3 regions of the Synechococcus sp. CC9902 genome follow, and region 2 is predicted to be linked to each of the others. Evidence: predicted binding sites of a transcription regulator. Region 2 holds the regulator's gene; each other region holds the start of a gene.

Evidence for each region. Region 2 encodes NtcA, which controls nitrogen genes in cyanobacteria. Its sites were predicted from a motif close to GTANCNNNNGNTAC; they were not measured.
Region 1: a site for NtcA is predicted at 2,583-2,596, ahead of SYNCC9902_RS11475 (circularly permuted type 2 ATP-grasp protein). Genes of this name have one in related genera too.
Region 3: a site for NtcA is predicted at 7,702-7,715, ahead of glnA (type I glutamate--ammonia ligase). Genes of this name have one in related genera too.

The regions. Positions count from the first base shown of each region.
Region 1 is NC_007513.1:2,170,694-2,181,092, forward strand. Features, by position in the region: gene SYNCC9902_RS11465 (aspartate/ornithine carbamoyltransferase family protein) at 1-640, opposite strand, end outside; gene SYNCC9902_RS12820 (hypothetical protein) at 810-962, opposite strand; gene SYNCC9902_RS11470 (sodium:solute symporter family protein) at 959-2,383, opposite strand; gene SYNCC9902_RS12975 (hypothetical protein) at 2,373-2,498, opposite strand; gene SYNCC9902_RS11475 (circularly permuted type 2 ATP-grasp protein) at 2,708-4,216, shown strand; gene SYNCC9902_RS11480 (alpha-E domain-containing protein) at 4,210-5,193, shown strand; gene SYNCC9902_RS11485 (transglutaminase family protein) at 5,178-6,080, shown strand; gene SYNCC9902_RS11490 (hypothetical protein) at 6,068-6,559, opposite strand; gene SYNCC9902_RS12220 (DUF4278 domain-containing protein) at 6,941-7,117, shown strand; gene moaA (GTP 3',8-cyclase MoaA) at 7,568-8,605, opposite strand; gene SYNCC9902_RS11505 (molybdenum cofactor guanylyltransferase) at 8,602-9,195, opposite strand; gene SYNCC9902_RS11510 (MFS transporter) at 9,458-10,399, shown strand, end outside.
Region 2 is NC_007513.1:1,976,915-1,987,313, forward strand. Features, by position in the region: gene SYNCC9902_RS10480 (lytic transglycosylase domain-containing protein) at 1-1,404, shown strand, start outside; gene SYNCC9902_RS12190 (hypothetical protein) at 1,294-1,797, opposite strand; gene SYNCC9902_RS10485 (thioredoxin domain-containing protein) at 1,861-2,418, shown strand; gene thyX (FAD-dependent thymidylate synthase) at 2,477-3,202, shown strand; gene dcd (dCTP deaminase) at 3,258-3,851, opposite strand; gene SYNCC9902_RS10500 (cob(I)yrinic acid a,c-diamide adenosyltransferase) at 3,851-4,462, opposite strand; gene rph (ribonuclease PH) at 4,604-5,335, shown strand; gene ntcA (global nitrogen regulator NtcA) at 5,411-6,127, shown strand; gene SYNCC9902_RS10515 (DUF3084 domain-containing protein) at 6,155-7,306, shown strand; gene SYNCC9902_RS10520 (resolvase) at 7,303-7,749, shown strand; gene SYNCC9902_RS10525 (DUF3146 family protein) at 7,727-7,984, opposite strand; gene pth (aminoacyl-tRNA hydrolase) at 7,984-8,601, opposite strand; gene SYNCC9902_RS10535 (TatA/E family twin arginine-targeting protein translocase) at 8,611-8,844, opposite strand; gene psbH (photosystem II reaction center phosphoprotein PsbH) at 8,854-9,054, opposite strand; gene psbN (photosystem II reaction center protein PsbN) at 9,141-9,281, shown strand; gene SYNCC9902_RS10550 (alpha-mannosidase) at 9,269-10,399, opposite strand, start outside.
Region 3 is NC_007513.1:1,221,679-1,232,077, forward strand. Features, by position in the region: gene lspA (signal peptidase II) at 1-25, shown strand, start outside; gene SYNCC9902_RS06310 (transglycosylase domain-containing protein) at 6-2,141, shown strand; gene SYNCC9902_RS06315 (YcjF family protein) at 2,138-3,727, shown strand; gene SYNCC9902_RS12480 (hypothetical protein) at 3,715-3,870, opposite strand; gene SYNCC9902_RS06320 (pyridoxal phosphate-dependent decarboxylase family protein) at 3,854-5,254, opposite strand; gene SYNCC9902_RS06325 (nucleoside deaminase) at 5,356-5,799, shown strand; gene SYNCC9902_RS06330 (pyridoxal-phosphate-dependent aminotransferase family protein) at 5,771-6,955, opposite strand; gene SYNCC9902_RS06335 (allophycocyanin subunit beta) at 7,051-7,575, opposite strand; gene glnA (type I glutamate--ammonia ligase) at 7,776-9,197, shown strand; gene SYNCC9902_RS06345 (class I SAM-dependent methyltransferase) at 9,314-10,387, shown strand.

The DNA.
Region 1 (10,399 bases), 190 kb from region 2:
TTCCAATACGAATTCGATCCGACTCTGCAACGTTCGGAGCAGCAAGACTGGGTCTCCACTTCAAAATTGTGTAGAGATCAGCCATCGCCTGGGTGGGATGTTCATCAATCCCATTTCCTGCATTAATGATCGGAATACGAAGCGTGGAACTCATCGCCACGACGGCTTCAGGATTGCTATCTCGGAGTACGACGCAATCTCCATAGTTATTAAACATATGGGCAACATCCTCGAGCGATTCACCCTTCGCGATTCCAGTTGTGCTTCGATCCGTGATGTTGATTGAATCGCCCCCTAAGCGGTGCCAAGCACTATCGAACGACAGACGTGTTCTTGTACTGGGCTCATAAAAGGCATTAATGAGGATTTTTCCAGTTAGAGGCGTGTTGTGTCGGATGTAGCGATCAGGATTGCTCTCGTACTTAGCCGCGAGACGGAACAGCTGTAAGAGGGTCTGTGCGGAGAAACTTTGAATCGAAACCACATGCTGGTTGGTCAAATCAATCAAGGGCTCAACAGCCTCATCGATCGAAGCCAACAAACACTGGGGCTGCGTCCTACCAAACACATCTGGGCCCAACGGTTGAAACCGAATCGGCTCTATACACACATCAGCAGAAACAGACTGGACGATGGCCATGGCATAGGTGCATCGACATTCGATCATTCAGACCGAACAAAATGCGGCAATACCAATCCCTAACAAGGCCTGGAATGACTGTCCACAAAACAGCCACTTCTTCATCAAATTAATCGACATTTGGTATCACAGTATATCATTTTTCCTCAAAAGTGTTCGCCGCAAACATTTACCAGATTCGTTTCTTGCGCCATTCGAAACACCAGATAGCCAGCAACATGAGCACGGCCAAAACAAGGGCTACCTGGCTCACAGCAATCACAGCCCCGAACCAAGACGCGTCGACATACCAGGCGAGAAAAACAAAGGGAATGCAACTCATAGAGCCTCCTTCAGCAGAGACCACTGAAAGCGTTCAGGCCATCGAACACTCCCCACCACCATCACCAAAGCCGACACCGCTGTTGAGAAAACTGCAGCGCAGTACGGCGCAATCCAGACATAGGCCGACAAGCCAACAACACTCCCCGACACCATCGCCACGATCGCAGCATTGCGATTGGCGTGAGGCCAGTACAGCCCGCAGGCCACAGGCCAGACGGTTGAAGCCACTAGGGCACCCGTAAAGAACAACACCGAAGCCAAGGAATCCAACCGTGGCCATGACAACAACAACGTCAAAACAGCTAACCCAACCACCGTGACCCGAGCGGCCTGCTTGAGCTGAGCATCGCTCGCCTGGGGACGCAGCAACCTGAAATAAATATCCTCTGCCACAAGATCCGCGGTGGAGGCCAATAAAGAATCGAGTGTTGAGGTGAGCGAGGCAAAAACAACAACAAAAACCAATGCGGCTCCACCGACCCCCAGGAGATCAGCAGCCATGACGGGAAACACCATGTTCACTTGAGGAAATTCAAGGCCTCGAGCCAACGCCACCAATCCGATCGAGCCCGTCACAATCGGAACACTCATCCATGCCAGGCCACCGAGCACAAACGAGGTCATCACAACTGAACGGCGGCTCGCAAACACGCGTGACCACCAGATGTTGTTGTGAAACACCTCTCCCATTGAAAATAAAGCTGAATTCCATGCAATCAGCAGCCCTGCGGGGAGTAAAAGATTCAGATGATCAGCATGAGAGTTGATCAAACGAGCATGAACAGCGGGTGCAGGGAATTGACGAAAAGCCAGCACAGCCACAACAGCTAATAACACCATGATCAACACTGACTGAATAAAGTCAGTGCCAATCACCGCACGCATTCCTCCATACAGCGTGTACAACATTGCGACACCAATCACCACAATCATCCCAACGTGATAATCAAATCCTGAAAGAGATTGAAGGAGAATGCCTGCTCCCATTGCTTGGGTCATCAGAAATCCAAGCGTATAAATGGCAGTAATCACCATGAACACCCACCAAGCCAAACGCCCATAACGCAACCGGATGAAATCACCACTCGTGCGTCCATTGGGCATTAACTGCTTAATTCGTAGTGCTAATGGCGCGAACAGAATTAAACCAAGACCTGCCAATGCATAACTAAACATTCCCCAAAGACCCGTTTTGTAGCCAAATTCAGGTGCAAGAAGGGTTGTATTTCCGGTCACCCAAGACGCCATCAATGTGGCAGTACTCAACGCCAGACCAATATTCCGACCAGCGAGCATATATTCATCTGCATCGCTCTTACCTTTCCTCCCCCAAGCAACACCGAGTGCAATCCAAAGCACTGAGAAGAGAACAACCAGAGCCCACGCCAGGCCCGGAGCTAGAAACGGTTCAACCTTCATCGAACGGTTCCCGTCCAAGCCAACTGAAATGGCCTTGAAGCACCACAAAAATTGTGGCAGCAGTCACCAAGGCCCCGAGGGAAAAGATCAAGCGAGACCACAGAACATCATCCAAACCAAGCTCCAGAAGCTTTTGGCAACATACAACTCGACAAATACGTTCTTACTCATACTGCGAACGATCACTAATCCAGTAAGGGTATTAACCGAGACCAAAAACCCTATCCCTGCAACCAGCTAATTGCCCGATCAAGCGATCGGTAACAAACAACACCTAGTTCAACAGACAGACGGATCTTTGATGAGTTGCCCATTGGTGAGCCAATGTTCACTGAGTATCGGCCAACCCATGGTTACGACGAATATTTTTGTCGGGAACAATCTGCTCCCAGAGCAGACCTGGAGCCACTGCTGTCGTCGCTTGGACAGATAGGACTCACAGAACTCAACCGCAATCACGCTTCCGCCGGGAACCTTTTAAGACGACTCGGGGCCACCTTCCGACTCAACGACGCTGGACTGCATGGAGGCGAAAGGATCCTGCCCTTCGATCCCCTTCCACGACTCATTCACCAACATGAATGGTCCAACCTCGAACGTGGTCTCCTGCAGCGCCTAGAAGCAATTGATCGGTTCTTAGCAGACATCTATGGACCACAGAAAATCCTCAAGGATGGCGTGATTCCACGGGAAGACGTGGAAAGTTCGCAAGGCTGGAGGCCACAGATGCAAGACATCAAGCTGCCCCTAAATCGCTGGTGTCATATTTCAGGACTGGATCTAATCCGCGATGAGGCAGGCACTTGGCGCGTACTCGAAGACAACCTGCGCTGTCCATCCGGTGTGGCCTACTTCCTCGAGAACCGACAGGTCATGAAGCGATTGTTTCCCAGCCTGTTTGCTGGACGAACCGTTCAACCCATCGACGACTATCCCTCCAGGTTGTTACAGACACTGCAAGACTTAGCTCCTTGGGCAGATAAGCCACGCGTTGTATTGCTCACACCAGGAGTATTCAATAGTGCCTACTTCGAACACAGTTATCTCGCACAACAGATGGGCATCGCTCTGGTGGAAGGGCGTGACTTGATCTGCGAAGAAGGCCGCGTTTGGATGCGCAGCACAACTGGTCGTGAAGTGGTGGATGTGATCTACCGACGAATCGATGACGATTTTCTCGATCCAAAGGTGTTCCGTCGCGATTCAGCGCTGGGCGTACCTGGATTGATCGATGTTTTGCAGAGTGGCAGGGTCGCCATTGCCAATGCACCCGGCACCGGGATCGCCGACGACAAGTTGATCTACGCCTACATCCCGAAAATAATTCGGTATTACCTCAATGAAGAACCGATTATCGAAAATGTTCCCACCTATCTCTGCTCCCGCCCAGATGATCAACAGTACGTTCTAGAAAACCTTGAAAAGCTTGTGGTTAAGTCTGTAGCTGAAGCAGGAGGCTATGGAATGCTGATCGGCCCACAATCAAGCCGAAGTGAGATCTTAGAATTTGACACAAAGATTAGATCTAATCCACGCAATTACATAGCCCAGCCCACGCTTCAACTCTCCACCATTCCTGCACTGAGCCAGGGAGAACTATTTCCCTGTCATGTGGATTTACGGCCCTATATTTTACGCGGAAAGTCCAACTGGGTCAGCCCAGGTGGGCTGACCCGCGTCGCCTTAAAGCGTGGCTCTTTGGTGGTGAACTCATCCCAAGGTGGTGGCTGTAAAGACACATGGGTTGTGGGTGACAGCCAGGTTGTGGGTGACAGCCAGGTTGTAAACGACGGTGACGTTGAACCAACACTTCAGGAGGCAATGCCGTGCTGAGCCGGGTTGCCGACTCCCTCTACTGGATTAATCGATATGTAGAACGCGCTGAAAATATTTCTCGCTTTCTGGAAGTAAGTGAAGCCATGGCTTTGGATTGCCCACCCGGCAGTGCAGAACCATGGATCCCACTCATTGATGCCAGTGGAGACAGGCAGAGTTTCGATCAGGGCTACCCACTGCGATCTCCGCGAGATGTCGTGGGGTTTTTATTGCTAGACCGCGATAACCCCAACAGCATCCTCAGCTGCATTGCCACTGCCAGGGAAAATGCACGCCAAATCCGCGATGTTATTACCACAGAAATGTGGGAGCAATTGAACGACCTCTACTGGAATGTTCAAGATGGAGAAGCCATCTGGCAGGAACCAGATCAAGAGCAACTCCGCAGCATCCGAAGAGGTTGCCAACTGTTTTATGGCATTACGGATGTCACCCTGAGCCGCGATCAAGCCTGGCTCTTCAGTCAACTAGGCCGTTGGATTGAACGCGCCGACAAAACATCCAGAATCCTTGATGTGAAGTATTTTCTTCTTCTGCCAACCCCAAAAGAAATTGGTGGCGTTCTTGATGAACTTCAATGGATATCTCTACTTCGTACAGCTGGGGCTTACCAGATGTACCGCCAAAGTGTTCAACAGGCGATCACTCCATCCTCTGTGGCCAGGTTCCTTTTACTGGATCCAATTTTTCCAAGGTCAGTGCGCTTCTGTTTGCAACAAATCAACGACACATTGCAACTCATCCAACGGCAACCACAACTGGGCCCTCCTGACGATCTCGAATGCCTACGCGGGCAATTGCTGGCCAAGTGGAGCTATGTGCGGATTGACGCCCTAATTGAACGGGGGCTACACGAAGCCATTGACGAATTACAGGGAGATCTCAATCAACTGCATCAACTCATCCACGCCCGATATTTCGTCACCACCGACCTTGGCTCCATTCCCACTGACCCGTCATGCGCGCTGAGCTAACCCACTGCATCACCTACCACTACGACGCTCCGGTCAGCTTGAGCGAGCACAGGCTCTGCATGCGACCTCGGGGTCATGGTCATCAGCGCCTGCTGAATTACCAACTCAATATTTCGCCAAAGCCTTGCCACAGCCATGAACTCGTAGCAGCCAGTGGCGATGCCATTCAACGCGTGCGGTTTCAAAACGCCACCGATGAACTCCGCTTTGAAGCTTGCAGTCGCCTCGAAACCACAACTGCAGCACCCCTACTGAATTGTCTAGATGGCCGCGAACCACTTCTCCCTTATCCACGGGGTCGTCTGAATCCAGATCTTCAAGGTGCACTGGAGGGCTGGCTGCCAAACGGCCAACACGATCCCTCAGCTGTTGCTTTGGCTCAAGACGCCTTAATGGGAACCAACCAACAAGCACTGTCGTTTCTCAATCAGCTCATCGAGATGATCCAAGACAGGGTGAAATACACCCAGCGTCATCAAGGAGCCGCCTGGCCGGCGGGACGAACACTGCGGGAACGAGTTGGTTCCTGTCGCGACCTCGCAATGTTGATGGTCGAGTGCTGCAGAAGCATTGGGCTACCGGCACGATTTGTAAGCGGATATCACTTAGCGAACCCAGCGCCCGAGTCGTACGACCTACACGCCTGGGCAGAGGTTTACTTACCAGGTGCCGGATGGCGTGGATTTGACCCGAGCGCCGGAGGAGAAACAACCGATCGCTACATCGTGCTGGCAAGCTCCTCAAGTCCAGAGCTCACGGCAGCGATTACTGGCAGCTTCAGCGGACTGGCATCAACGCAAAGCCAACTGAGTTGGACGATCCAAGCGACCGTTGACGACAACACCAATCAACCTGGGGAAAAGAAGACCCTGATTCAGGCAGCTTGAAGAAGAGGCTCAACACCATGCAACACAGGACGGCTAGCGCCCAGAGACGTCGCAAATTTCAAAGCGGGGATGCAACCACTGTTGTAGACGCGGAATTCACGGGTCAACGATGCTCCCTGGTCACGAACCGCTTGATTGAGCACGACAGATCCATCTAGATCAGAAATAGATCGATGAAATGTTCCAGGAGGGATACGGAGGATGTCGCCTCCAGCCGCCAGACGAACAATATGAAAAGGCTGATCCCAAGAAAGATTAACGAGATAAAATGTACGTCCTCCACTTGCAGCAAGGAGATTATCTTCTTGGTGGGGATGTAAATAAAATTGCCAGTCTCCAGTTTTCAGATCATTTGGAGGGCTGATTGCAGGCCCACTGTGGATGACGAGATCACGAGCATTCGACGTACCTATCGTGACATCAAAAAAGCGCACGGCTGGTGTATCCCTAAATCGTTCATACGGAATTAACTCAAACATGCAGCAATGGGATTTTTAAATTCATAACCATTGTTTTTACAGAGAAACCAATGGATTTTTAGTGACAACAGCCACGCTTTAAGCAATACAGTTCAATCCAAGCCAAAGCGATGAACATCACTCGTGCTCTAGAGAGCATCCCCTAGGGCAATTTGAAGCATCAAGAAAAGCCGCGGGAGGGAACAGAAGCTGATGAACACAAACAGGCACTGATTTCATAAGAAATCCTAAAGATGTATCGAGACGAACTCCGACTTTGTTTTTGGTTAGTGAAAATCTTGCTGTAGCAACAGCTACACAACGTTCACTTCGCTACGGCGCGAAGCGCATCACACCTCAGGCCATGGAACGGGGACCTGGGAGCTTGCTTGAACAATCATCATGACTTCCCTTCTATACAGAGGACATCAGTACCAACAACCTCACGTGACTGGACAGCCCTCAAGCGTTCAGCTCACCTATCGACGCAACATCTACAAAACGCTCCAACAACAAGCAAAGAGTGAGCACTCAGTTGTGCTGACTTACCGCGGCTTGCAATACGTGCGCTGCAGCTGAGCATCACCCTTCTGCCTGCCAAGGTTCTTGTGAGCCTGAGCAGGCAGAAGCGGCTCCCCTAGCAAGCCTCAAAGATGGGCAAACTCGCATCCTCCACGTTTTTACAGGAGTGATCCCGAGTTTTTTCCGAAGTTTCTGAACAACTGGTCGCCATCAGAGCCATGGTGCAAGGGTTAGGTCCCACCATGTTCACAATCGAGAGAAAGTCAGGCACTCACTGGCAGCCTGAAATCCAACGCAAAACGGAATTTAAAGCTTTCGTGGATGCCCGAACGAAATGCATGGCCACTGGTCAGACCTATCGCGTGGTGAATCGAGACCAAGGCGTTGAGTGCGTGATCACTCTTGATGACTGCAGGAAGCACTTTCACGCGCTTTAGGGCAACCAAAGGAAAAGGTTTCTAAAACTAAAAACGATTTCATTGACAGCCAATAAACAGCATCAGGCAGTCATCCCCCCAGATAAGCCATTTCGGCATGGGATTTCTCTTTATCAATCTGCAGACTTCGCTCTTCACTAAAACGATCAGAGCGCCGAGTCCACAATTCAGACAAACATTCACGAAGTTGAGTCTCTGATTCGTCAGTTCTTAAATAAGGCCGAAGATCTACGCCCTGCGATGCAAATAAACAAGTAAATACTTGACCATCTGCAGTAACCCTAATCCGATTGCAATCTCCACAAAACGGCGCGCTAATTGAACTAATCACACCGATATAGCCAGCGCCATCGCGATACCGCCACCGCGATGTCGTGGAGTTTGATGAACGGCCAACCGGATCTAGGGGCCAGTGCGATGACACGCACTGCACCATCTCCATGGCAGGCATCACCTGAGCAAGCGACCAACCGTTACGGCTTCCCACATCCATATATTCGATCAGACGCAACTCCAACCCGCGATCACGGGCCAGCCGGGCCAACGGAATCAACTGATCATCATTCCGGCCTTTCTGAATCACCGCATTGAGCTTCAAAGCACCGTGAGACGAATTGAAGCCAGCCGATCGAGCCGCCTCTAGTCCCACCAACACCTGATCCAACAAGGATTGGCCAGCTGGAGTCCCACCTTGCAAACCAGCCATGCGAGCAACACTGGCTGCATCCGCACCATCCAGGCTGATCGTTATACGGTCCAAACCAGCACACTTGAGCCTCAAAGCCCGCTCAGGCGACAGCAGAACCCCATTCGTCGTCAGAGCTAATTCCTTCAAACCAGCGGGTCGATCCAAGGCAATCGCAGCCAGCAACGGCTCAAGGCGATCACTGAGCAATGGCTCCCCGCCGGTCAGCCTGACGGTATGAACTCCCAAAGAACAAGCGACACGAATTAAACGCAACTGATCCTGCAAATCGAGCATTCCCTCTGGATCGCGAGAATCAGGGCAGCAGTAGGGGCACGCCAAATTGCAGCGGGCCGTCAGCGACAAACGCAACACACCCAGTGGGCGCCCATGCGAATCCAAATTGGATGTCGCATCAGTCATTCCGACAACACCAACAGATCCTTCGGCTTGTTGGCATTCAGCAAACACCCCGACGGCAGCACCACTGACTCATAGGGCACCCGGTCCAACCAGTCCAACCAGCGATAGCAACCTCGGGACAGCTGCTCTGACAAACACGTTTGGAAGGGAGTTCCCGAAGGAATAATGGCCAAAAGCGGCTGAAGCTGCTCACCGTCATGGGCCACAGCCACCTTGTTGGGGTGTCGTCGCCAAGCCTCAATCAATTGGCGAAAAACCGCGGTCGTGAGCTTGGGCATATCGACCGGCAGCACAAGCCAAGCACCATCTGATCCCGATGACAAAACACAGTCGAGAGCTTGCAATGGGCCATTCCAGGGAGGTGGCTCCAACACAAATTTCAGCCCAGATTGATGCGCCAAGACGTCCGCATGAGCCTGATGCCGGCTGACCACAACAACCGGCAAGCCCAATGGCATCAACTGTTTAATCATTGCCGTTAGCCACACACCACCCTTCTGATGCGGCAGCAATGCTTTATCGCGCCCCATCCGCCGGCTCGTCCCACCACTCAGAAGACAAACCCGGAGTGATCTAACCAAACAATTCATCCTTCTGAAAGAAATCTCGAACCAAGGCAGCACCAAAAACTGTCGCAACAACTACTTAATCAAAGCTATGCGGAATGACTGATGAATCCCATCAGCAAGGTAGATGTAACACAGGATACAAAAATAAATTTATTGGTAGCTATTTGCACCAAAAATATCATCCGTTATTGATTAAATAGTCCCATAAGCGGATGTTTTTAGACCGTTTCATCATCCTCGGGCACTTTTTTTTGAAGCCTGCGGCGTAACTAACCACTCCCTAATGCTTCGCGACCTTTGGTCGTTCCAAGGTAGGTATCGGACTCTCCACCTCACCTGGTTCGCCTTTTTCCTGACCTTCGTGGTCTGGTTCAATCTGGCCCCTTTAGCCACCACCGTCAAAGCGGATCTTGGACTCACGCTTGGTCAGATCCGCACCGTAGCCATTTGCAACGTGGCCCTCACCATCCCAGCGCGCGTGCTCATCGGCATGTTGCTGGATAAATATGGGCCTCGGCTTACTTACTCAGGGATCCTGGTCTTTTCAGCCATCCCCTGCCTGCTATTTGCGTCCGCCCAGGATTTCAACCAACTTGTGGTGGCCCGTCTTCTGCTCTCCATCGTCGGCGCCGGCTTCGTAATCGGGATCCGCATGGTGGCCGAATGGTTCCCACCGAAAGAAATAGGTTTAGCCGAAGGCATCTACGGCGGCTGGGGCAACTTCGGCTCCGCCTTCTCCGCCCTCACCATGGTGGCCCTCGCCGGATTCCTCTCATTCTCAGGTGGGTTTGAACTGCCCTCCGGTGCTGTTTTGAACTGGCGTGGGGCCATTGCACTCACCGGAATTATTTCCGCTGTGTACGGCGTTTTCTACTTCTTCAACGTCACCGATACGCCTCCAGGCAAGACCTACCAAAGACCCTCAAAAACCGCAGGCTTAGAAGTCACGTCGATGCGCGATTTCTGGGGTTTGCTGGGAATGAATGTGCCCTTCGCTGCAATCCTGTGCGTCCTTTGCTGGCGTCTTCAAAAGGTGGGCTTCCTCAATGCCGGCACCTACCCACTGGCCATTGGAGCGGTGGCAATTTGGTTTGCTTTCCAAACCTGGGGAATCGTCCGGACTAACAGAGAACTCATCCTTGGCACCAAGGTTTATCCCAAAGAAGATCGCTACGAGTTCCGCCAAGTGGCGATTCTGGAGCTCACTTACATCGTGAACTTCGGC
Region 2 (10,399 bases):
CAACGTTCCAGTGATCCCTCCACGCAACTCGCGATTGGACGAGCCTTACTTCGAGGCGGACAGACCGAAGAAGGCACGGAACTGCTTTTGAGCCTCACCCGTGATCACCCACAGGCTTCGGCCAGCATTGAGGCTGCTCGCCTGCTGAGCGAACCCTTGCGACCCTCGAGGGAGGTGCTCGATGCCATTCCGGTATCTGTCAAAAAGCGTTCCGCCGCCCTAGCGGCAGCCCGCGTTCGGCTGGCCAACGGTGAAGGTGCGGGGGAGGTTCTGCAGCAATGGCCGGATGATCCAGACGTTTGGCAACTGCAATGGGACCTCGCCAGAGAAGCCCTGCTGGCGGAGAACTGGGACCGGGCCAAAACCATCCTGACCCGTGAGCCAAGCTCACAAGCCTTGCCCGATCCGCTGGAAACTCGACGGCTGTACTGGCTTGGCTGGAGCGAAGCACAACTGGGGAATCAAGACCGGAGCAGAGCGATCTGGCAGCTGCTGACCAGCCAATTCCCCCCTGGCTATTACCACTGGCTTGCAAGCGAAGCGCTTGGAGATGCCGAACCCCTCAACCTGACCAAAGCCTCAACGCCAAGGCCATCACAGGAGATGTCCTGGGCCCCCTTGAACAGTGACAAGTCCTTCGTCAATACGCTCTGGCGTCTTGGGCTCGAGCGCCAAGCCTGGGAGACCTGGCGCAGCGGGATTGATCCCAGCACACCACAACCCAAGCCAGAACAATTGGTCGAAGGCAGGCTTCGCTTGGCCGTTGGAGACAGCTGGATGGCTCTCGATCAATTGCGGTGGCTCAACCTGCGCTGGCGGTCAGCCAACTGCCGTGCACGAATCGACCTTCAACACAGCCAACACCCGCGCATCTTTGAAGAGGTCCTCCGTCCAGCAGCGAACTCCCAAAAACTGCCTCTCGAGCTGCTCTTCGCCGTCAGCAAACAAGAATCTCGATTCGCATCAGGCGTGACCTCCACTGCGGGAGCGATTGGCCTCATGCAATTAATGCCAGCCACCGCCAGAGAACTCGCGGGAGCTCAGCTGACAGAGGACGAAATCAGAGAGCCGAAGCAAAACGCCGAACTGGGTGCGACCTACCTACGGCAACTACTTCAGCAATGGCAAGGAGATCCCTTTCGCAGCATCGCTAGCTACAACGCTGGCCCCGGAGCTGTGGGGTCATGGTCGACTCAAGATCTCAACGATGCACCTGCCCTATGGGTGGAGCGCATTCCCTATCCGGAAACGCGCTACTACACCAAAAAAGTTCTCGACAATTTGTTTGGCTACTTAGGTAGGGACAAGGTTTTTTGCAAACCAACCCTGGGCGGGGTTGGGCAACAAATGACCCAGACCAATGCCCGTGAACACAATGAAGGCCATCAAGAACATCGACGTTGATGGCCGAAAGGAAATCCCAATACGAGCTAGATCAAGGCGAGCCAAAAGCACCGCAGATGCCAGCACCAAAAGGTCACTGAGCATGTTGAGAAACAGCACATAAATGCCCACTGTCACCACAACCAAAAGATTGACCATCAAGGTCATGACCCGGCTGTAGGCCATCAACAACGAAAACTGCCGCATCACCAGGGACGGCATTGTGCACACCACCACAACAGTGAGTACCTGGATCAGCTCCAGAGACCAAAAGAGTTCTGGGGTGATGCCCCGAGCGTTGCTGAACAAGGGTTGGACAAGGTTCCAGTGATTGCCCAAGACCACGGCAACACAAAACAGCAACGTCAGGAACGGTGCCCGCACCGGCAGGCTCAGCAAACGCAACAAAGCCATGGGCTCACGCTAAGCCCGTTGCCTTGAAGTAGCTGCCAAAGTGACGTCACTTGCACACGACTGATGACCGGTAGCCCTCAGCCCATGCCGCTGGGCCGGCTTCAGCAGGTTGTCCTCGTGGTGATCGCAGTCGCACTGGCCATTGGACTTCTATTCATGCGGGGAGGAATCCAAAGTGAAACCCCGATGGAACAACTTGCCCGACGCTCGGTTGAACCGGAGGTTGCTCTCACCAACGGCAAACCAACGATGATCGAGTTCTACGCCGATTGGTGCCAAGTGTGTCGGGAGATGGCCCCAGCGATGCTGGAGCTTGAGCGATCGACGCAAAACCGTCTTGACGTTGTTTTGGTGAATGTTGATAACCCCCGTTGGCAAGACCTGGTGAATCGCTACGAAGTGAATGGGATACCGCAACTCAATTTGTTTTCGGCAGACGGCCAACCCCGCGGCAAATCGATTGGCCTACGAAAACCAGAGGAACTACAAGCCATCAGTGCAGCACTGATGAATGATCAACCGCTACCGCAACTTCGAGGCGTGGGAAGCGTCAGCAGCCTCGAAGGTGAGAACACATTTCAAGCATCGGTGGTGCAAACCGGTCCTCGAAGCCACAGCTGACTTGAGAGAGTTCGGCTCTGTCGCCATGATCAGTACACAATGACAATCTGCTAGCTCCATGGATCCCCGCTTCCGGGTCGACCTCATCGCGGCAACCCCAAATCCCCAACAGTGCGTCTACGTGGGGATGCACCAGGACTACAGCGAGGGTTTTGTTGCAGCCGACCGCGAACAATGGCCCGACGAAACCAAAGCGGGCGAAGTCTGCGTCAAGCGTCTGCTGGCTGGGGAGCGAGGCCACTACGGCCCCATGGAACATGCCCAGATCGTTTTAAACGTGGGCTGGTTTCCTCATTCAGTGATGCAACAGGCGCGGACCCACCGGGTGGGTGTGAGCTTTGATGTGCAGTCGATGCGATACACCGGCGAACGCATCTGCAGGGCTGCAGCTGGTGAACTCGACCTTGAGGAGGTGTTCTATTTGCGCCCGGTGGGGCAATACAGCAACCGCCAAGGCAAGAAATATGCATACAGCCAAGCTGAACGGGATAAAGATCTCCATCACTGCAAAATCAGCGCTGATCGATACCAAGAATTACTCGAAGCAGGCTTCGCAGAAGAACATGCACGCGGGATTCTTCCTTTCGATTATCGACAGCATTTTGTGGTGAGCTTCACGCTCAGAGCTTTCCTACATTTCATGGATCTAAGGGCCAAACTCGATGCCCAACAGGAAATCCGCGAGCTTTGTGATCTGATGTGGCCCCATCTCCAAGCCTGGACGCCAGAATTTGCCGCTTGGTATGAAAAAACAAGGCTGCACAAAGCCCGTCTCGCTCCATAAAAACAGATAAGTAGCGAAGTTAATTAATAATTTTTAGTTGAAAATTGAAGCATTATTACACCTTGGCTAAGGTGACACGTTCAGGCTGATGTTGATATTTTCCTTGACGATCGCTGTAGGTAGTAGAACAAGGCTCGCCTTCAAAAAATAGCAACTGACAGATGCCCTCATCTGCATAAATACGGCAATCAGCCCCTGAACTATTGCTGAATTCAAGGGTGAGGTGACCTTCCCAACCCGCCTCTGCAGGCGTGGTGTTCACGATAATTCCGAGCCGAGCATAAGTACTTTTTCCAAGACAAATAACTGTGATATTGGGAGGAACTTTCATCTTCTCTAAAGCCACACCGAGGCCATAGGAATGGGCCGGAAGAATGAAATAACGACCGTCTTCATCTTCATGCAACGGTGTGGGTTCAAGGTTGGCTGGATTGAACCGTTTCGGATTCATCACCGTGCCAGGTACGTGCCTAAAAATCAAAAACTCTTGCGGCGACAGCCGAAGGTCATAGCCATAGGACGAACACCCAAAACTGAGCACAGGGCTTTCGCGCTTATCGGGATCAAGGTGGCGAACCAGCCCCGACTGGAATGGCTCGAGCATGCCCTGCCCGGCTTGTTCCGTAATCCAACGATCACACTTGAGCATCAGAAACCTCGGCGTAGTTCCGTGACTTGATCAGCCATCGCCACAACATTGGAAGGGATGGCGGGCCCAGTGATGATCACATCCATCGAGCCTGGTCGTTGCTCAAGAGCTGAAAGCACTTCAGCTTCATCGATGTAGCCAAAGCCGATGGCCAGGCCAATCTCATCAAGAACGAGCTGATCAAGATCTCCAATCATGAGGTGCTGACGACAAATCGCCCAGACCGCTTGCACCGCATCACGGCAACCATCCAAGTTCGGCTCCGCTACGCAAGCGGGAACATCAGGGCGCAGCCAGACAAGTCCTCCACATAACTGCACATGGCCCGATGGGCCCTGTTGCACACCCCCCTTCAAAAACTGACTTATCAAAACGCGGCTACCGAGCCCAGCTGCTCGCACCGCCTGGCTCAGCACATTGGAAAAACTGCCGCGATAAGGAGCTGTATGCACCTGAAGCTGACCCTCTGGAGCGACTAGATGCAGGGCTGGCGGCGGCGGTTGCGTTGCATTCGGAACTGGCCTCAAACCAACTCGTTCTGTGGAACGCTGATCGCCATCGAGAGAACGAATCTCTTGGGATTGATGGCGGTCGGTCAGGCTTGCGATCATCGGCTCAGGTCACGCCGGGACAACCCGGAAGACCTTGAATGTAGCGGCGTTATGCCATTCCACAAGGCAATCGACACTACCCATGGTGGCTCAAGCGCAAAGCGGAGGGAACTGCGAGGCTGACGTCACTTCTTCTGAGCCATGAGCGATCCATCCCAGTCCCGAGCCGATGGCCGCTGCCGCAATGCTCTGCGCCCGTTTTCCGTGACTTGGGATCCAATGGGATTCGCCTTGAGTTCAGTCACTGTGAGAACCGGTCGAACAACTGTTCTCTGCAGCGTTTGCCTCGATGACAACGTGCCGCGCTGGCGTCGAGGCGAAGGGCTCGGGTGGCTCAGTGCTGAGTACCGCCTCCTACCCGGGTCAACACCGCAACGGCAAGGGCGTGAGTTGATGAAGCTGTCCGGCCGCACCCAAGAAATTCAACGTTTGATCGGGCGCAGCCTTCGGGCCGCCGTTGACATGGCACAACTGGGAGAGCGAACCTTGCTGATCGACTGCGACGTGATCCAAGCGGATGCAGGCACCCGCACAGCGGCCATCACCGGGGCCTGGCTGGCGTTGCACCGGGCCTGTAGCCGCCTCGTTTCCCAGGGGATTCTTGAGAACTCCCCTCTTCAAAGCCAAGTTGCTGCTGTCTCCGTTGGGTTAGTGGACAGCCAGGCGCTGCTAGACCTCGACTACAGCGAAGACAGTCGAGCTGAGGTCGATCTCAATGTGGTGCAAGCGGACGATGGCCGACTGCTTGAAGTTCAGGGAACCGCCGAGGGCGCGCCATTCAGCCGTGCCCAGCTGGATGCACTCCTGGACCTGGCTGAACCCGGCCTCCGACAACTGATGGAGGCTCAGCGGCAGGCCCTTGTATCTGAGTGAACACTCAATGCGTAATAACCGCTACAGGACACATCCAGGCAGATCCGTAACTTTCAAAGCAATCGCGAGCCAGTCATGAGCACCAGCACTGGTTTTACCCGCTATGCACCTCTTAGTAACGCCGTAGCGAACACTCAGCCCTCAGGTCCTCGATCGTTGATGGAGGTGATCCGTGGGCTGGAAGGTGCCAGCACGGAGATGGTGGAGCGAAATAAAACAATTTTTTTCCCGGGAGACCCGGCGGAACGCGTTTATCTGATTCGACGGGGCGCTGTGCGCCTTTCAAGGGTTTACGAATCTGGTGAAGAAATCACGGTTGCTCTCCTCAGGGAAAACAGCCTGTTCGGTGTGCTGTCTTTACTCACTGGTCAACGCTCGGATCGCTTTTATCACGCAGTCGCCTTCACCCGCGTTGAGATGGTGACGGCACCTGCCACCTCAGTGCGCAACGCGATTGAAGCGGATACGGCTGTTGGACTCAGGCTTTTACAAGGCCTCTCCAGCAGGATCCTGCAAACCGAAACGATGATCGAAACGCTCACGCATCGGGATATGTCGTCCCGGCTGGTGAGCTTTTTACTGGTGCTTTGCCGAGACTTCGGAGTGCCTGATGAACTAGGAATCACGATTGATCTTCGGCTGTCTCATCAAGCGATCGCTGAAGCCATTGGCTCAACCCGCGTAACAATCACGCGTCTGCTGGGAGACTTGCGTCAATCCGGTCTCGTACAGATTGACCGCAAGAAAATCACCGTTCTCGATCCGATCGCCTTGGCCAAACGGTTCAGCTGATCGCATCTGCAGCCGAGGGCTAATGCCATGAGTGGCTGGCTGCTGATTCTGTCCCTCCTAATCCTCGGGGGCATTCTGTCCACCCTCGGCGATCGCCTTGGCAGTCGAGTCGGTAAAGCTCGTTTGAGCTTGTTCAACATGCGACCCCGGCGCACTGCTGTGGTGATCACGGTGCTGACGGGCAGCCTGATCAGCGCCCTCTCGCTTGGCCTCATGCTTTTGGTGAGTCGGCAACTGCGGGTTGGGCTATTCGAACTCGATACCCTCCAAGCGCGACTGAAAGACAGCCGTGAGCAACTCGATGCCGCCGAACGCGAGCGCGTCGAAACCCGCAGAGCAACCGTACGGATCGAAGCAGAGCTCAAGGCAGCGGAACAACGGGCCAACACCCTTCGGCAGGAGTTGGCTCCTTTACAGAAGCAACGTCAAACCCTCGAGGCCGACAGAGATCGCCTCAGCCGCGACATCGCTGCTCGAGATCTGGATATCCAAAGAACCGAAGCCGAACTCAACACGGTGCGCAACCGCATCAAGTTGGGGGAACGAGAATTGAAGGATCTGGAACGCAATCTTGTCGCCCTTCGCCGCGGTGCTGTTGTTCTGCGCAGTGGGCAAATACTTGCAACCGCGACCGTGCGGATGGAATCACCCGATCAGGCCAAACAAGTGGTCGATCGCCTGCTGCAAGAAGCCAATTTCAATGCCTACGGCAAAGTCTTGCCAGGCCAAGCCCCTGATCAACAAATCATTCGTGTTCCTCGTAGCGACGTGAACCGCTTACAGGGAATCATCAGCAAGCCAGGAACTTGGGTGATCTCGCTGCGATCCGCCACCAACGTTCTTAGAGGAGAAACGGTGGTTTACGCCTTCCCGGAGGTTCATCCCAACCGTTTAGTCACCAAAAAAGGAGATGTGCTCGCCTCCGTCAGGCTTGACCCCAGCGAACGCAGTAATGCGGCCATTCGCACCCGACTCAATTTGTTGCTGGCCTCGGCCTACGCAGAAGCCAAACGACGAGGCTCGCTTACCGCTGGTTTGCAATTCGATGGCCAAGCCCTAGCGCAACTTGGCCAAACACTGATGGAGCGGTCGGAGCAGGGAATCACCTTGCAAGCCATCTCCACCCGCGACAGCAACAGTGCTGACCCAATCTTCGTCGCCGTGGAGTCCAACCCTTGAGCCGTCTGGTTGCACTGGATCCAGGACGCAGCAAATGCGGATTGGTGTTGATTGACAGCGAACACAATCGTGTGTTGGCCGGCAAGGTGGTGCCACCTGAAGCCGTTATGGCGTGGGTGGATCATTGGCACGAGCAACACAACCTGGATCAAATCATCGTTGGCGACGGCACAAGCAGTGCCCAGTGGGTTCAAGACTTCAACGGATTTGCCAATGTTCAGTCAGTCAATGAGCACGGCACCACCTTGAGGGCTCGCGACCGGTATTGGGCTTTGTGGCCAGCCAAAGGCTGGCAACGTCTTCTCCCAAAAGGGTTAAGGCTGCCCCCCCACGAACTGGATGCAATCGCCGCCCTCGTGATGGCAGAAGACCACCTCAAGCAACGCTGTTCATGGTCTGGGCCACCCCCAAATTTCTCACTTAGAACTTGGCCCGAACCGTAAAGCTGTAATCACCACCGGGCTCGAGGCGGTAATCGGTGCGCACCAAAAAACGAAACAGGGCATCTTGAATCAAGGCTCGTCCGAGCGATGGTTCCACCGTGAGTTCTCCACGATCAAACGCCCAATAGAACTGCCACTGAAAACCACCAGCAGCGACCTCGCCTTCCACACACTGGTCTTGAAAGCACTGACGCAAAACGCGGAGATGGGCTGTTGTGGCAGGGAGGGCCGCCATCAAGTTGCAGAAGGGGATTCATACCGGAACCCATTGATCCAGGTGCCAGCCCGTTCCATGCCCTGCGTTTTCAGGCGATCTAAACCATCCAAAACTGCATCCAACACTGCATCAACACAGGGCTGTTCAGCTCGACTGAAGGGACCAAGCACATGGGACACCGTGCGAGCTCGTCGTTCCGCTGGATTCTCTGCGGGGGCACCGATTCCAATTCGTAATCGAGGGAAGACTTGCGTTCCAAGATGCTGGATCGTGCTGCGGAGACCGTTGTGTCCCCCGGCACTTCCCTGCGCACGCAGCCGTAACCGTCCAAGAGGGAGGTCCATATCGTCGACAAGCAACACGATTTCTTCTGGCTGAAAGCCATACCAATCGAGAGCTGCGCGCACGGAACGTCCACTGTCGTTCATGAACGTTTGAGGCATGAGCAAGCGCAAGCGCTGATCCCCAAAGCCTTTATCAGCCGATAGTCCATGCAACTTGGCCTGTTGCCGAAAACTGAAGCCTTCTCTGCGCGCCAAACGCTCGAGGGCCATGAAACCAATGTTGTGTCGGGTGCCGTCGTACTTCGACCCAGGGTTTCCCAAACCAACCACAAGGCTGAGCTGATGGGGCATCACGACGGATCAAGCTCCCGGAGGTCGCTCATCGTTGGGCTGTTGTTCCGCCGAGGGAAGAGCTTCTGGCTCAGCCATTGCTTTATTAATTTCACGCTCAAATTCCTTGGAAGCAGATTGAAATCCCTTCAAGGTTTTGCCGAGGGTTTTGCCGAGCTCAGGCAGTCGCTTCGGACCAAATACCAATAAGGCCACGGCGCCGATCACCGCCATTTCGGGAAGGCCGACGCCGAACACGTTCATGGTGTCTTGTTAACCCAAGCCGTTCCAATTGACATTGATGCCTTCGAGGATCAATGACTTGTTGTACAGCTGAAGGATCACGAGAAGGAACACAAGGAAGAGCACCATGAAGATGCCCATCACTGGCGTGGTGCCCCAACCGGGAACGACCTTGCCGTACTCGGAGTTCAGAGGGCGGAGGAGGTCTCCCAGACGGGTGCGTTGGGCCATGGCGACGCTTGGGTCTCGGGTTAAAGGAAGTGCGGATACTGTAGGGGCCAGCTCCGGTTAGGGGCTGGTCCTGCCGAAAGATTGTGATGGAAACGTCGTCCCCTGCCCTATCTGTTGCCCTCGGCGTCATGGCCGTTGTGCTTGGACTCACCGGCTTTGGCGTCTACCAAGCCTTCGGTCCACCGTCCAAAGAATTGGATGATCCGTTTGATGATCACGAAGACTGACGCAGCTGCAGCGCCGCCAATTCTCCCGGCGCAAGCACCACTTGCTCAACGAATGGGTCATGCGCCCCACGCCGAACCAGCCAAGGATGTCCCGGCCGCCACAGGCAACGGGCAGGGCCAGCGTTTAAGGCGCGACAGGAAATCCCATCCGTACTCTTCTGAACAGAAATTGGAGTGAGGGTGACGGGCAAGGCCGGAAACCATTCCTTTGCTTTGGCTGGTTGTGGTCCCCACCATCCCGGCTCCCGAAATGCAATGGCAGCCTGAGTGACGCCCGCCGCGTTCCAGGAGCCAGTGATCGGCATCAATGCCATGCGCTGACGATGCCAACCGCGATCAGCGCCGGGATCAGGCCAGGTTGGCCCTCGCAACAACGAAACACCCAGACGATCAGCGTCCCAATCGACCCCTTGCGGTCCATCGAGCAAAACCGCCAGGCCGCCGCCAGGGGCTGCTGCCTGGGACGCCATCCATGAGATCACTGGCAACTCCCAACGGGCACGTTCCCTTGCAGTGATCGGTGATGCCGGGCGCTCAATGACGCCGCCACTGGTATCAGCCGCCACGCGCACAGCCGGCCGAGCCAATGGCATCGTCAGCCGCAACAGTTCATGGCGTTGAGACCAGTGCGTACTACAAATCAATTCCAACCAAGGCCGATTCGCCTGCAAGCGCAAATCCATCCGCAAAGCACTTGAGCCAAACCGTCGTCTGAGCACCGCATGCGCCACCAATGGGCCTTGCTCAATCCAATGGAGCCCATCAGGAACGTCAACGCCTAATGAATGCTCGCTGTAGTCGGCGGCAAGATCCCAGGCATCCCAAAACTCACCCCGATCCTGATAACGCTCCAACCGCAGTGGTGCAGAAAGTTGATCACAACCGTTTGAATCTCGGATTTGAAGGATGCCCTCAGATGAGCAATCCAGCTCAACCAAGCCATTGCCCATCCGCCAGACACCATCACCCAACTCCTGAATCAGCACAGGGCCGATGGTGGATGGTGAATCGACGGGCTGAAGCGGCTGGTGCTCGAGTGACACAGAAGTAATGCCGCGCTGAAGCGGCAATTGCACCCAAGTGCCACCCATCGACGACGTCTGCTGAGGAAGGCGGTG
Region 3 (10,399 bases), 760 kb from region 2:
CCGCCATGACGGGGAGCATGGTTAATCCCACATTGCTGATTCAACAGCTGAATCAGCGCGAACGAAGCATCGAACTCCACGGCGAGAGTTACCGGCTGGGGCGCGACAAAAACGCTGACATCCCTCTCATTCATCCAGCGATCAGCAGGTTTCACGCACGATTGGTCCGTCGTGGTCGGCGCTGGTTACTGATCGACGAACAATCAACCAATGGCTTGTGGTGGCAGGGAAAACGGATTCAAGAACTTGAACTCCGCGACGGAGATCAGATCGCTCTGGCGCCAGCCTCAGAGCCCGATGCACCTCAACTGAACTTCAGATATTCGTCGGATCGAAACCAGCAGAAATGGGCAAATCGGATTGGCCTGGTGATCGCCGCAGCGCTGACAGCGGGCTCAGGTCTACTAGTAGTTGCCAACCTCAGCGTGCCCGTGCGGGGTCGTTTGGCACGAGTACAAGGTCCAATCGCTCTTTACGACCGAAACGATTTGCCGATCAGTTCACTGGATTCCGAGCGGCACAACGAGTTGCAACGCTTGGATGCCTTCTCCCCAAAACTGATCAGTGCCGTCATTGCCAGTGAGGACAGTCGTTTCTGGTGGCACCCTGGCATTGACGCGATCGGAACCCTGCGCGCCCTGGTCACGAATGTGCAGGGACGGGAGGTGCTGGAGGGAGGCAGCAGTCTCACGCAGCAACTCGCTCGTAGCCTCTATCCCGATCAAGTGGGACAAGGAGACACCCTGGAACGGAAATGGAGGGAGTTACTCGTTGCCCTTCAGCTGGAAACCCGGTTCAGCAAATCAGACCTGTTATTGAGCTATCTCAATCGCGTTTATCTCGGCGTGGGCTATGGCTTTGAGGATGCTGCCCAGGCCTATTTCGACACCTCAGCTGCAACACTTCGCCTCGACCAAGCGGCACTCCTGGTGGGTTTACTGCCGTCTCCCAATGGGCATGATCCATGCCGCCACCCCGCAAGGGCCCTACAAGCCCGCAATCTTGTTCTGAACAAAATGGCCGACCAAGGGAAAATTTCCCTCGACACGGCCCGTTTGACTCGACGTCGCCCGATACAACTCGCGCCAGAGGCCTGTAGCCGTCGTCATGCAGACGCAGCGCCGTTTTACAGCGACCAAGTTCAACGTGATCTCGCCGCATTGGTTGGTGCTGACGTTGCCGAAGAAGGAAATTTTTTAATCGAGACGTATTACGAGCCGCACCTTCAAGCGGTCATGCAGCGACAGCTGCGTCGAGCTCTGCGGGTGAATAGAGGACGTGGGATTGACCAGGGTGCGGCTGTCTTGATCGACAGCCGCAGCGGTGGTGTTCTCGCGATCAGTGGTGGCCGCGACTTCCGAGCCAGTCAGTTCAATCGCGCCTCGATGGCACTCCGACAACCAGGAAGCACCTTCAAGCTTTTTGCTTACCTCGGTGCCCTCGAACAAAACATGCCTCCGAGTCAAGCCATTGACTGTGGGCCGTTGCGATGGGGAGGACAAGAGTTCGCGAGCGACTGTGCTGGACAACGCACCCTGATTCAAGCCTTTGCATTGAGCGACAACACAGTTGCCTTAAGGCTTGCGCAACGCATCGGCGTTGATCAGGTGGTTCGCCAAGCGCGTGCGCTCGGGATCACGACTCCCCTTTCCCCTGTTCCCGGACTCGCGTTGGGGCAAAGCGAGGTGCGCTTGATCGAACTCACCAGTGCCTATGCCGCCGTCGAAAATGGAGGCCTTTGGTACCCGCCAACCACCATTCGACGCCTCGTTGATGCCGAAACCTGTGCGTCCGAAACAACGGATCGTTGCCGCAGCCGCAGCACACCCGTCTCAACCCCACGGCAAGCCATTCGTCCTGCCACTGCGTTGAAGATGCAAGGAATGCTCCGTACCGTTGTTCGCAAGGGCACCGGCCAAGCCGCAGCCCTCGGTGGGCAAGAAGGCGGGAAAACGGGAACAACCAATGAAGGCCGTGATTTGTTGTTCATTGGCTATGAACCTGCCAATCACTGGGTTCTGGGAATTTGGTTGGGCAATGACGACAACAGCCCAACCACTGGATCAAGTGCCATTGCGGCTGGTTTATGGGCTGACATGATCCGAGCCGCTAGAAGCGGTGGACACCAAGCCAAACCATGAAAGGTCGCACACGGCTTCTGCTGGGACTCGCCTGCGCCCTCCTGGCCCTGGTGGTCGTGGGAGTCGTCTTACAGGCCGTCCGAACCCTGCTGTGGGATCTCAGTTATTTCCTACCCCCTTGGCTTCTTACGCCAATCTTGCTGCTGGGACTCACTCTCTTGGCGACCGCCGTTGTCCAGGTCGGGCTGCCTTGGTGGAGGAAACAACAAGCAACGGCACGACGCCGCCCCACGCAACCTTTGCAGGCGCCAACCAATCGTCGCGATGCCGCTGACCAAAGCCTGAGCAATATCGACCGTTTAATCGAAAGACTTGAAAGTGACATCGCCCGCGAAAGCCTTCAGGCTGAACGGGATCGGGTGAACGAGGAACTGCAACGTGGGGACCTGGTGGTCGTCGTCTTCGGCACCGGCTCCAGCGGCAAAACATCGCTAATTAGAGCCCTCCTGCAAAAAATGGTGGGAGACGTGGGTGCTCCGATGGGGCTCACCAAGGAAACGCGCAGTTACAGGTTGCGCCTCAAAGGGTTGAATCGGGGTCTACAACTCGTGGATACCCCGGGGATTCTTGAAGCAGGCGACGACGGTCTGAGTCGAGAAGATCAAGCACGACGTCGCGCCATTCGAGCCGACTTGCTCTTGGTGGTGGTGGATGGCGATCTCCGAGCGTCGGAACTGGCTGTGGTGCGCTCAATTGCTGATCTTGGAAAACGACTCCTCCTTGTTCTCAACAAACGCGATTTACGCGGCGTGGATGAAGAGAAACAGCTGCTGCAGGTGTTGCGATCCCGCTGCACAGGGCTGTTGTCGAACGCAGATGTTTTGGCGTGTAGTGCCGCCCCTCAATCCATTCCACAACCGGGTCGGCGACCACTACAACCCAAGCCCGACGTCATGGACCTGATGCAGCGATTGGCGGTTGTGTTGCAGGCCGAGGGGGAAGAACTCATTGCAGACAACATTCTTCTCCAGTGCCGCAACCTTGATTCCCGCGGTCGAGATCTATTGAACCAACAACGCATCCGCGATGCGAAGCGTTGCGTCGACCGCTACTGCTGGATCGGAGCCGGGGTCGTAGCGGCCACTCCACTGCCGGGTATCGACCTCCTCAGTACAGCTGCGGTCAATGCCCAAATGGTGGTGGAAATGGCGGGCATCTACGGCATTGAAATGTCGAAAGAACGAGCCAAGGAACTCGCCGTTTCGGTGGGACGCACCCTGGCAACCCTTGGCATGGTGAAAGGTGCCATGAGCTTGCTGGGCACAGCGCTCACCCTGAATTTGCCGACCCTATTGGTGGGTCGTGCGATCCAGGGAGTTACTGCGGCATGGCTCACCCGAGTCGCGGGTAGCAGCTTCATTCGGTTTTTTGAACAAGACCAAGATTGGGGAGATGGCGGCATGCAAGACGCCGTCCAAGAAGCGTTTCAGCTCAATCGGCGGGAAACGTCTTTGCAGCGCTTTTTAGAAACCGCGATGCGTCAGGTGGTGGAGCCACTTCAGCGATCGGCGAAGCGACAACTACCGCCCCGGCCAGGGCCTCGGGAGGAGGGGGGAGCAGCGGACCGCGGGCATCAAGAGCAGTGATCATCAATAGATAGAGCAGCCCAATCGCCACAGAGATGGCACCGGTCACGATGGCGATCCAGCGAGGTCGCTGCGACTGTTCCGGCATGGCCTGTCCAAGGAGTGGGTCGATTGTGGTCGATGGGATCAACGCACCGAGCCATTGATCAGTTCTGCCAGTTCTGTCAAATGTTCTGGCGTGGTGTGGGGGTTACCAAAAACCCCCTTCAAGCAGAAGTGATCCCCATAGAACGGCCGCGAAAGCATGTATCCCGCTGACAACAGCTGCTGACGAAGATGCTCGCTCCAGACATCACCGCTCGTTGAATCGCTTTGGTTGAGACGAAAAGCCTGGATATGCAAATCACCTGGCAACAAGTTGAGGCGAGTGATGTCCAATTGACTGGCAAATGCCGCCCGTCGTTCCAGGGCATTGGACAAGATCGATTCAATGCCCACCTCACCGAGCTGGCGCAGACCAAGCCAAAGCTTGAGAACTTCAGCTGGCCGCGTTCCCTGAAGCCCCACCTCGCCGCCATGGTGCTCACCCGTCGGTCGTTCCATGTATGGAAGTCCGGTTCCGAACGTCGTGCTGAGTTGATGCCCATCGCGAAGCAGGAGCAGCGATGAGGCCTTGGTAATACCAAGCAGCTTTTGGGGATTCAGCGTGATCGAATCCGCCTGATCCAGACCACGCATCAAGGACGCATGCTCGGCACTCAGGGCAAAGACGCCACCGATGGCAGCGTCAACATGCAGCCAAACATTGTGTTGTCGACAAAGATCAGCCAGCTGAGGCAAGGGATCAATCGCCCCGCGAACCGTGGTTCCCGCGGTGGCCACCACCGCCATACAGGGACTCTGAAGACGACGCAATTGATTGAGCTTTTGCTCAACCGCAGCAAGACAAAGTCGTCCAGAATCGTCCGTGGGCAGCAAGACAAGGGCGTCATCCGACAAGCCCATCACACGTGTTGCCTTGACCAACGACACATGGGAATCGCGACTACACAGGATCACCCCATCGCGAGGGCCTTGCCCACAGGCACGCGCCGTGACCAATGCCATCAAGTTGCTGAGAGTGCCACCGCTCGCCAAGACACCACCAGCCCCTTTTGGAAGCCCAAGTCGCTGACAAAACCAGCCGCACAATTCCTGTTCCAAACTGGAGAGACCTGGTGACAACTCATCAGCCAGCAGGTTGTTATTGAGCCCAGCACAAACCAGTTCCGCAGCAATCGATGCCGTAAGGGGTGGTGGATCGAGATGGGCGAGTGAGCCCGGATGGGATGGCTGGAAGGCCCCATCCATCACCACCTGAAGGTCGTGGAGAAGAGCATCTAGGTCCGCCGCCTCAGCATTCGGTGCGATCGACGGCTGCGGTCGCATTAGAGGCAAAGGGCTGTGCTGCTCAGCCGATCCGATCCAGGCACAAAGCAGATCCGCTGTTCTGTGCAGAAAATCCTGCAGGACAGGATCCGTTGCATAGGGAGCCGCAAACGGTGCCAATCGTGCCGTTGAAGGGTTTGGATCGGAACCGGCGTGCAAGAGCGAGGGCTGAACTGACCTAATCCTCGCCCCTCGTGGGATGGTGCTCACAGCCGCGCCTGCGATTCGGAGTGGATCAAACCGGTCGATTGCACGAGTGGATGAAGGTGCTGTTGCAGCGTGCCCAGGTCAACGGCCTCAGCGGGGAGGTGCCTGTTGCAGCAGTGGTACTGGATGCCAATGGTCGAGCGATCGGCCATGGCCGCAATCGACGAGAAACCAAACAAGATCCCCTTGGCCATGCGGAATTGGTCGCGCTTCAACAAGCCGCGTTGGTTCTTGGTGATTGGCGCTTCAACCAATGTTGCTTAATCGTGACGCTGGAACCGTGTCCGATGTGCGCCGGAGCTTTAGTCCAGGCACGGATGGGGACCGTTGTTTTTGGAGCCCATGATCGAAAAAGGGGAGGCCTAGGAGGAACGATGAACCTTGCGACCCACACCAGCGCCCACCACAAAATGACAGTGATCGGCGGAGTGATGGAGGCCGAAGCCTCCACACAACTGGAGCAATGGTTCAAGCAGCGGAGGCAACAGAACTGCTGAATTTCGGCAGCTCGGTTTCAAACAAGTTGAGCAGGTGGTTCACATTCGCTGGATTGGAGTTGTACCCCATCAATCCGATACGCCAAATCTTGCCGGCCAAAGATCCCAAACCACCGCCAATTTCGATGCCGTGTTCGTTCAGTAAGTGCTGACTGAAGGCCTTACCGTCCACACCATCGGGAATTCGAACCGTCGTGAGGGTAGGAAGCCGACGATCGGCTGGAACATGCATCGAAAGCCCAAGGCTTTCCAATCCATTCCATAACGCCTCAGCGTTCTGGCGATGGCGCGCCCAAGATTGCTCGACGCCCTCTTCTGCTAAAAGCCGGAGCGCCTCCCGCATGCCGAAGTTCATGTTGACGGGGGCCGTGTGGTGATAAACCCGATCGCTGCCCCAGTACTTGTTGAGCAGAGATACGTCGAGATACCAGTTCGGAACTTTGCCCGTACGAGCTTCCATCTTGGCTTCAGCCCTTGGCCCCATGGTGAAGGGACCCAATCCGGGAGGACAGCTCAGTCCCTTTTGACTGCAGCTGTAGGCCAGATCCACCTTCCATTCATCGATATAGAGGGGCACCCCACCTAACGACGTCACCGTGTCCAAGAGCAGAAGGCAGTCGTGCTTCCGGCAAAGATCACCCACCCCTTCCATGGGCTGGCAAACACCCGTTGAGGTTTCAGCGTGAACGATGGCCAGCATTGCTGGCTTGTGTTCAATCAGGGCTGCTTCGAGCTCATCAAGGGAAAACCACTCGCCCCAGGGCTTTTCAATGGTTTTGACATTGGCCCGATAACGACCGGCCATATCGACGAGACGAAGACCGAAATACCCCTTGACTGCAACCAGAACTGTGTCGCCGGGTTCAACAGTGTTAGCAATCGTGGCTTCCATGGCCGCACTGCCCGTGCCGCTCATTGGAAGGGTGAGACGGTTATCGGTTTGCCAGGCATAGCGAAGGAGTTCCTGAACTTCACCCATCAACTCCACATAAAGCGGGTCGAGGTGACCGATCGGCGTCCGCGCTAATGCCTGGAGAACAGTTGGATGGGCGTTCGACGGACCCGGACCCAACAGCAATCGGTCGGGAGTTGCGATCGGAGCAAATGACTTGCGATGACGATCGTCAACATGGAGAAGAGATTGCGACGTCGCCAAAGCCTTGAACGTTATTTCTGAGCACAGAGCCTACGCAGTCATCGTTCCAATTCGGCACCCAAACGGGGCGATTGCAATCCTGCTGAAACCTTGAATCAGCGCTGACGAACGTTGGTTTCCCCCAACCCACGGGCTAAATGATCAAAGGGTTGCATCACAGAACCGAGCTTGTCGGCAGGAACACCCTGTTGGAGAAGGCTCTCGGCAACCACTTCGCCCAGCAAAACAATGCTCCGAACCGTTGGACCGGTCGGAACACCAAGACTTTTATAGGTATCGTCCAATCCATTCAGAACACGTTCGTTGAGGATCGTGCTGTCTCCGGCCACGAGCGCGTAGCTCGCATACCGCAAGAAGTAATCCATATCCCGCAAACACGCCGCAAGACGCCGCGTTGTGTAGGCGTTCCCGCCGGGCAAAAGCAGGTCTGGTTCATCTTGAAAAAGGCGCTGGCTGGCTTCGCGCACAATTTCAGCCGCGTCGGCATTGATCAACTCAACAGCCCTGATACGCAGCTCAGATTCATCGAGGTAAGACTCAATACTGTCGATCGCCGATCTGTCGAAATAGCGGCCCAGCTGGTCGTAGCGACCGATCAGACCACCAATGGCATCGCGCATGTCTGGAACTCAGGACTACCCCAATTTGGACGCTAACACCGCTTTACAGCTGAGAAACCCTGGCAGGCCTGAGATCCCGTCTTTTTGACAGAAACGGTTACGCGATCCACATTCAGAAGCCGGAATGTCCCTCTTGATACAAAATGGAGCCATCGAGATCTTTACGGTCTCTCTAAATCCGTCTTTGGCGTCCGTTTTACATGGCCAAAACCCCTCAGGAGGTCCTTCGTCAAATCAAGGACGAAGGCATAGAGCTGATTGATCTCAAATTCACTGACCTTCACGGCAAGTGGCAGCACCTGACGGTGTGCACTGACTTACTGGAGGAAGAGTCGTTCACCGAAGGACTGGCCTTCGATGGATCCTCCATTCGTGGATGGAAGGCCATTAACGCCTCGGATATGGCGATGGTGCCTGATCCAAGTTCCGCCTGGATCGATCCGTTTTACCGCCATAAAACCTTGAGCATGATTTGCTCAATTCAGGACCCTCGCACCGGTCAGGATTACGACCGTTGTCCTCGAGCACTGGCGCAACGCGCTCTCAACCATCTCAACAACACCGGACTTGCCGACACGGCGTTTTTCGGCCCAGAGCCTGAGTTTTTCATCTTCGACGACGTTCGCTACAACTCGTCGGAAGGTGGATCCTTCTACAGCGTTGACACAATTGAGGCCGGCTGGAACACAGGCCGCATCGAAGAAGGCGGCAACCTCGCGTACAAAATCCAAACCAAAGAGGGCTACTTCCCGGTTGCTCCAAATGACACAGCTCAGGACATTCGTTCCGAAATGCTGCTGCTCATGGCCCAACTTGGAATTCCCATTGAGAAGCACCATCACGAAGTTGCCGGTGCGGGTCAACACGAACTGGGCATGAAGTTCGCGCAGCTGATTGAAGCTGCCGACAACGTCATGACCTACAAGTACGTCGTACGGAACGTTGCCAAGAAATACGGCAAAACAGCCACCTTTATGCCGAAGCCGGTGTTTAACGACAACGGCACAGGCATGCACGTTCACCAAAGCCTGTGGAAGGGTGGTGAACCTTTGTTTTTCGGTGAAGGCACCTACGCCAACCTGTCCCAGACAGCGCGTTGGTACATCGGTGGCATTTTGAAGCATGCGCCGGCATTCCTCGCCTTTACCAACCCAACCACCAACAGCTACAAGCGCCTGGTTCCAGGTTTCGAAGCTCCGGTGAATTTGGTGTATTCCGAGGGCAACCGCTCTGCTGCTGTTCGCATTCCCCTGACAGGTCCAAGCCCGAAAGCCAAACGCTTGGAGTTCCGCTCAGGTGATGCCCTCGCCAATCCCTACTTGGCCTTCAGCGCGATGATGATGGCCGGTTTAGACGGCATCAAAAATCAAATCGATCCCGGCGATGGCGAAGATCGTGACTTGTTCGAGCTAAGTGCTGAAGAACTGCAGAAGATCTCAACGGTGCCACCTTCTTTAAATGGTGCACTAGAGGCCCTAAGTGCTGATCGCGCCTTCTTGACTGAAGGTGGCGTCTTCACCGACGACTTCATCGACAACTGGATCGACCTCAAATACGAGGAAGTTCAGCAACTGCGCCAGCGCCCACACCCGCACGAATTCACCATGTACTACGACGCCTGATTCAGGTTGTTGAAGTCTCCATGGCCCGCCTCAAAAGAGGCGGGCTTTTTAGTGCCTACTCAAAGCCGCATTTTTCTTTCGCATTCGTTGGAATGGTGCTCTTGTGCGATGTCTCGATGGCGACCACGCCCTTCAGCAAATTGGCTTACCAGACCCTTCAACAGGGCAAGAGCATCGCTGGACTGGCCCATAAAGAGCTGAGTACAAAATTGATGGAGCTGGTGGCTCCAGAAGCCATGCCGACGACAGAGTCGGTGTCATCTGACATTTTGCAAACGTTGCGCAATGCCATGGCACAGCTCGAGGAGCGCGATTGGCAAGAAGCTGAACAGGGCGTCTACCCAACCTCACTCCTTTTTGATGCACCCTGGCTGGACTGGGCTAGTCGGTACCCCCAGGTTTGGCTTGACCTGCCATCGATCTGGAACCGGAGAAAAGAACGCAACGTGCGGGATCTCCCCAAAGACACCGACCCCAGCCTTTTTCCTGAGTATTACCTTCAAAATTTTCATCACCAAACCGACGGTTATCTCAGTGATCATTCGGCTGGTTTGTACGACCTACAGGTGGAAATCCTGTTCAACGGCACCGCTGATGCAATGCGCCGCCGCGTGATCGCACCGTTGAAGCGTGGTCTTAAGCACTTCTCAGATCGCAGCCCCGCCTCTTTACGCATCCTCGATGTGGCGACAGGAACAGGTCGAACCCTTCACCAAATAAGGGCCGCTCTTCCCCACGCTGAACTCATCGGAACAGATTTATCCGATGCCTATTTAAGACAAGCCAATCGTTGGCTCAATAAAGCCCAAACGTCCCTTGTCCAACTGATTCGCAGCAACGGAGAATCTCTCCCGTTGGCAAATGGATGCTTGCAGGGTGTGACCTGCGTGTTCTTGCTGCATGAGCTTCCAGGCGAAGCACGTCAGAACGTCATCAACGAAGCCTGGAGGGTGCTGGAACCTGGTGGCGTGCTGGTGTTGGCCGATTCGATTCAGTTAGCAGACACACCGGAATTCAGCGTGGTGATGGAAAACTTCCGCAAGTTCTTCCACGAGCCCTATTACCGGGACTACATCGGTGATGACATTGAGGCTCGACTCCTCACGGCTGGGTTTGAAGGCGTTACGGCTGAGTCCCACTTCATGACGAGGATTTGGTCTGCTCGAAAACCTGTCTCGAGTCACACCTGAACGGATTCGCTG